One region of the Cytobacillus sp. FSL R7-0680 genome, then DNA from elsewhere that is predicted to be linked to it. Evidence: riboswitches for the same ligand, from Rfam matches in the RefSeq annotation. Region 1 holds a riboswitch; each other region holds the start of a gene.
The links. A riboswitch is a leader RNA that binds a small molecule or an ion and turns the genes downstream of it on or off. The one in region 1 is predicted to bind lysine.

Region 1 (2,207 bases):
GATACTAACGACACATTCCCCTCTGCACCATTAATGCCTGTCCAAGCCATCATACTCACTGTTCCAATAAATAAAACAATGATTGGCCAAACAAGATGACCAACAGTCCCTTTCGTACTAATAGGTAATTCTTCTTGAACTTCGTCTTTCAACTGTTTCTTCTTATCAAATAGAATTCCTTGTTCAATAGCTTGTTTCTCATGTTTCTTCATCGGACCAAAGTCAATTTGCCCAACAACAATGATAAACACCATTATGATTGCCGCCCACACATAAAAATTTAACGGAATGATTTGCATGAAAGCAGAGAAAGCACTATAATCAGTTATTTTATGAGACACTAAAATCGAGCCAATTAAGGCGATAATTGATGCTCCCCAACTTGATATAGGCGAAATAACACATAAAGGTGCGGATGTTGAATCAATTAAATAAGCAAGCTTTACACGTGATACTTTTTGTCGATCGGTAACAGGTCGAGATACCTGTCCAACTGTTAGCGCATTAAAATAATCATCTATAAACAAAATCATACCTAAAACTACGGTTAATAACTGTGCACCCACTCTCGTTTTCACACGCTTCATTGCCCATTCACCAAAGGCACGACTACCACCCGATAGTGAAATAAATGCAGTAATGCTACCAAGAATAAGTAAGAATAATAGAATGAATATATTCCAAGTATTTAACCCTTCATCTGTTATAAAAAGTGCTATAAACGACGAGAAAAATATTTGTAGCGTATCTAGCGGTTGATATCCTCCAATTATGATAGCTGCTGTTAACGCCCCTAAACCAAGGGAGAGAATCACCCTTTTTGTTAGTATAACCAAAAGCATCGCTACCAAAGGTGGCAGCACAGAAATAAATGTACCTGTCATAAAAAGACCTCCTATTAGTATAGGAGCTATAGACATGAACGAATGCGTCTCATATCAATTAACGATCAGAGAAAGGTATCCTCCACTTTTCTTTGATCCTTAATTGATAATAAAAAAAGAGTAACGATAGAGATTCTATCATTACCCTTCAAGAAGTAACGTTATTCTCCATCACGACTGTAGCTCCCCATTATGGTTAATATACCTCCATAATGACAGTGTTACTCCTATTAAGAGCAACCCCAACAAATAAATATTGACGTACCTATTTGCTTCGGCAAATCTCCCTTTTATCAAAGTTCACTGTTGTCATCCTCACATTGATTACTAATGATGATTTGCGCCTCTACCCCATCGGATTGATAAGGCATTATTCAATTGTTATACATTATATCAAAATATAATTATTTATGCAAAACTCTATCAAAACCTAAAATATTCATAAATTTATTATTTTTAAGATATAGTAGGATACTATAACCTATACCATTCTTAATAGCGCTTCTCTACCGATCATCCCTTTTTTAATGCCTAATTCCTCTGCAGCAAAAGTGACTGATTCAAGTGGTGCATCTATTAGCTGTTGAATCGTTTTTACCCCTACTGCTCTACCAGCAATGACATGGCGATCTTTTAATTTTTCATTTAATAACGCAACGTCTAATGCACCACACATGATATATCCTTTATCATTTGATACGACTAACAAATTAGTTTTTGGCAGCTCAACGGATACAGTCATAAACGTATGACCATCCAAAATAACAGGCTTTAATTCAACCATGACCGTCCCCCCTTCCCTTTAACAATTTATGTTATAGGTAGAGATTCGGTGTACTCATTAGTTAAAATAAACCGAGTTGTTTTGGAGCTAATCCCTCATATTCAATTCCTAATATTTCTAGAATTTCCTTCGCATTATCCGCTGCGTCACCACCAGAATTATTATTAAATAGTACATAGACCTCCTTCGCCTCTTTTTGTAATTGCTTTAATCGCTCTGCCCACTCCAATAATTCCTGGTGATTATAACGGTATAGATAGCGAACTTCACGCCAATTTGGTTGTTTTTTATTTTGCCATCCATGAACATTACGACCGTGCAAGCGGACTAGTACAATTGGATTACCGCAAGTATGCATCACAATTGGAACAGACCCCTCCCCTGCTTGTGGTTCATCACAAACGGTATGTATCCATTTCTCTTCCTTGATAAAATTTAAAGTACCTTCTATAAACGCATCTTGATACCAAGACTGATGACGAAATTCAACAGCACATGGTATTTCTCCCATTTGCTGTTTACACCAGCGTAAATATTGC
Region 2 (2,207 bases), 690 kb from region 1:
ATTGAAACGATACATGAGTCAAGTCAACAAGTATTAGAAGCTGCTCAACAGATGGCTACAAGTATTCAAGAAGAAGCGAACAGCTTAAATATTGTCAATGATTCTATGAGTCAGTCTTTACAAAATACAAAAGAATCTGTTGCCATTTCAGAAGGTGTCGTAGAAAAGTCGGAGAATATGAATGAGAAAGTACAAGATGGTTTAAATAAGATAGTCGATGTTACATCGCATATGAATACTGTAAATACAACGATTAGTGTGACAGCATCGACGGTATCAGATGTTCATTCAAGTATGGAACAAGTGAATAAATTATTAGCAGGCATTAAACAAATTGCCGATCAAACTAATTTACTCGCATTAAATGCAGCAATTGAATCAGCAAGAGCCGGAGAGCATGGGCGAGGGTTTGCGGTCGTTGCAGATGAAGTAAGGAAGTTAGCTGAGCAAAGTGCTGAAATCACGGTGGCGATCTCTGAAGTGACGAATACTCTTTTCACTCAGTCTCTTGAAGCACGTAAAAGCTCTCTTGAAGGGGAAGGTGCTGTAAAGCAGGGACAAGCACTTCTAACAGAGATATCTGCCTTTTTCAACGAGATACAAACATCATTACAAGAAAACAACTTAGAGTTAGTGAGAGGTGTCAATGAAGTTTCCGCTGCCACAGAAAAATTTGAACAAATTCAAGAGCAGATTGAAAATATGGCAAATATATCAGAGGAGAACGCCGCAGCTACAGAGGAAATCGTTGCTATCATAGAAGATGAACATGAGATGGTGTCAAACGTAAATCATTCGGTAGCGGATATTAATCGTTTGAGCATACAGTTAAAAGAGTTAGCTTCAAGCCAACAAGCTTAACATTGGTAATTATGCTCTAATCAAAAGGTTGTGCGAAAAAAGGACCAATTTTCCATAGAGTTTATATTGACAGACGCTATTAAACTATTGTAGCCTAATAGATATCAAATTGAATAAACCTCACTTTTTCTGGTGGGGTAGAGGCGCGGTATTTAACAGTCTTTAGTAGAGTGATAAGGCATGATGAGACTAAAGAGAAGGAAATATCGCCGAAATGTGCTATACCCGTTTGTATAGCATGTTGGGTCTGCAGTGAATAATTGCAGGACTGTCTTAATAAATTTACCCGATTTATTAAGGTGCACTATCTCTAAAATGGGAAAAGTAGAGGATTTAGGCGGAAGAATAACAAGGACCTGAGTTCATCTCAGGTCTTTTTTTGTTATTCTTTTTCTTAATTCGGAATAGTTTAATTAGTAGAAAAATATATTAGGGGGAATAGAGATGAAAAAGAGATTTGCTTTACTAGCTATGGCTATAGTACTGAGTATGTTTCTAGCTGCTTGTGGTTCAAATGATGAGGCTGAAGGAAGCACAGGTTCAGGTGGAAAAGATAAAGACGTTTTTCGCGTAGGACTAGAGGCGGGTTATGCGCCATTTAACTGGACGCAAATGGATGATAGCAATGGCGCAGTAGCAATTGAAGGTAATTCAGAGTTTGCAGGCGGTTACGATGTTGAGATTGCGAAGAAGATAGCAGAAGGTTTAGGAAAAGAGTTAGTAATTGTGAAAACAAAATGGGATGGATTAGTACCATCATTAAGTTCAGATAAAATTGACGCTATTATTGCTGGTATGTCACCAACAGCAGAACGAAAAGAAACGATTGATTTTTCCGATAACTATTACGAATCTGATTTAGTCATGGTAGTGAAAAAAGGTGGCGATTACGAAAATGCCACATCCATTCAAGACTTCAGTGGGGCAAAGGTTACTGCCCAATTAAATACATTTCATTATTCAGTAATTGATCAAATTGACGGCGTACAACAGCAAACAGCGATGGAGAGCTTCCCTGCTATGCGTGTTGCATTAGAGTCTGGAATTATTGACGGCTATGTTTCTGAACGTCCGGAAGGTGTAAGTGCTTCAGCTGCTAATGATAACTTTGCGATGGTTGAATTTACTGAAGGATTTGAGACAAGTGAAGAAGATACTGCCATTGCAGTAGGGGTGAAAAAAGGTAGCGAATTAACAGATAAAATCAATGAAATCCTTGCAGATATTTCTGAAGAAGAGCAAAAAGAATTAATGGATGCTGCTATTGAGAATCAGCCAGCGGCAGAATAACTAAATGAGCCGGCTGCATGAGATGTAGCCGGTTTTATATCGAGAAGAAGGTTAGG
Region 3 (2,207 bases), 410 kb from region 1:
AAACTTATTGAAAGAGATGTATCTATGTTTCCAATCTATAATGAGCCTGAAGAAGAGATGCTCACCTATCTCGGCCGTTTTTATGAACAAGCTAATCATTTTAAACCAAAGGAAATTTACTTGCCAGACTCTGTTGATGTGACGATGGCTGAGCAGCTTTTGGATGTAAAAATATTTATTCCTCAAAGAGGGAGAAAAAAAGAACTAGTGAAACTTGCCTATAAAAATGCAAAGATTGCTTTAAAAGAAAAATTCTCGCTTATTGAACGTGATGAGAAAAGAACGGTGAATGCAATAGAAAGCTTAGGTGAGGAGCTAGGAATTTACACACCCTATCGCATTGAAGCTTTTGATAACTCCAATATCCAGGGTACCGATGCTGTCTCAGCAATGATTGTCTTTATCGATGGTAAGCCTGCAAAAAGGGAGTATCGGAAATATAAGATTAAGTCAGTTAAAGGACCAGATGATTATGAATCTATGAGGGAAGTGACGAGACGGAGATATAGCCGGGTTTTAAAAGAAGGGCTACCCCTACCTGATTTAATTATCATTGATGGTGGAAAAGGACATGTTGAAGTCGTTCGAGATGTGCTTGAGAATGAACTCGGTTTAGATATTCCACTAGCAGGATTAGTCAAAGATGATAAGCATAAAACATCTCAACTTCTTTATGGAAATCCATTAATGATCATTCCCCTCGCTCGAAATAGCCAGGAATTTTATTTATTACAACGTATTCAAGATGAAGTGCATCGATTTGCGATTACATTTCATAGACAAGTTCGTGGAAAGAGTGCATTTCAGTCACTTCTTGATGAAATTGATGGTATTGGGGAAAAAAGAAAAAAGCAGTTATTAAAAGATTTTGGTTCTGTAAAAAAAATGAAATCAGCTAGTGTAGAAGACCTTAGGGAATCTGGCTTACCATTAAAAGTTGCACAAGAACTTTATGAAAAGTTACATGAATAGACATTGTCTGAAAAAAACAAATATGGTATAGTGTTTTTAACTTTATATCAAATCACTTTTTAACTTGAAAGTGAAGGTAGAGGTGCGAGTTTCATTAGTAAAAGTTCCTTAGAAGATTGAGCTTCGTTTGAAGGACTTTGAAAGGGAATATTCGCCGAAGTGAAGAAAGACTCAATATTTTCTTCGCTGGTTCTGCATTGAATAAATGCAGGATTGTCAAGACTATCTGTCTTGGAGGGCTATCTCACTGTGTGTACGTAGATTGTTCATACGTTTGACTACACAGCAATGGGATGGGTTTCATCTCATTGCTTTTTTTTATGCCGAATATGGGTAGAAATGTGTTGGTTGTACATACAGGCGGCAGGGAATAAAAACGAATGACTTGAAAGTAGGGGAGAAAAGTGGGCTTAATTGTACAAAAATTTGGTGGAACCTCCGTAGGCTCGGTTGATCATATTCAAAATGTAGCCAACCGTGTCATTGAAGAAAAAAATAATGGTAATGATATCGTTGTTGTTGTGTCGGCTATGGGCAAAACGACTGATCAATTAGTTGGTATGGCAAAAGAATTATCACCCGCTCCGAGTAAGAGAGAAATGGATATGTTGTTATCTACAGGTGAGCAAGTTACGATCTCTTTATTAACAATTGCACTAAATTCAAAAGGTTATGAGGCAACTTCCTATACGGGCTGGCAAGCAGGGATTAAAACGGAATCAGTACATGGTGACGCAAGAATCACTGATATTGACACAAAACCTGTTTCACAAGAGTTAAAGAAAGGGAGAATTGTTATCGTAGCGGGTTTTCAAGGTTTAAGTGAGACTGGCCAAATAACGACATTAGGTCGGGGTGGCTCTGATACAACAGCCGTAGCTCTTGCAGCAGTATTAAAAGCGGACAAATGTGATATATACACCGATGTAACAGGTGTATTCACAACTGATCCACGCTATATAAAAAATGCAAGAAAGCTTCCATCTATCTCATACGATGAAATGCTTGAATTAGCTAATCTTGGTGCAGGCGTTCTACATCCAAGAGCAGTTGAGTTTGCAAAAAATTACAATGTAAAGCTTGAAGTACGTTCTAGTATGGAACGAGAAGAAGGTACAATTATAGAGGAGGTTGCGGAAATGGAAGAGAACTTAGTTGTTAGAGGGGTTGCTTTTGAAGATGATATTACAAGGGTATCTGTACTAGGGATTAAAGACCCTTTAATAAGCCTTTCA

Region 2: another riboswitch for lysine. It lies ahead of MKY26_RS16775 (transporter substrate-binding domain-containing protein); the one in region 1 lies ahead of MKY26_RS13330 (Na+/H+ antiporter NhaC family protein).
Region 3: another riboswitch for lysine. It lies ahead of MKY26_RS11300 (aspartate kinase); the one in region 1 lies ahead of MKY26_RS13330 (Na+/H+ antiporter NhaC family protein).

The regions. Positions count from the first base shown of each region.
Region 1 covers NZ_JBBPAO010000001.1:2,674,127-2,676,333, forward strand. The annotation lists gene MKY26_RS13330 (Na+/H+ antiporter NhaC family protein) at 1-884, opposite strand, end outside; lysine riboswitch at 1,057-1,241, opposite strand; gene MKY26_RS13335 (YunC family protein) at 1,366-1,668, opposite strand; gene MKY26_RS13340 (DUF72 domain-containing protein) at 1,730-2,207, opposite strand, start outside.
Region 2 covers NZ_JBBPAO010000001.1:3,368,741-3,370,947, reverse strand. The annotation lists gene MKY26_RS16780 (methyl-accepting chemotaxis protein) at 1-861, shown strand, start outside; lysine riboswitch at 992-1,176, shown strand; gene MKY26_RS16775 (transporter substrate-binding domain-containing protein) at 1,306-2,151, shown strand.
Region 3 covers NZ_JBBPAO010000001.1:2,266,811-2,269,017, reverse strand. The annotation lists gene uvrC (excinuclease ABC subunit UvrC) at 1-972, shown strand, start outside; lysine riboswitch at 1,042-1,222, shown strand; gene MKY26_RS11300 (aspartate kinase) at 1,377-2,207, shown strand, end outside.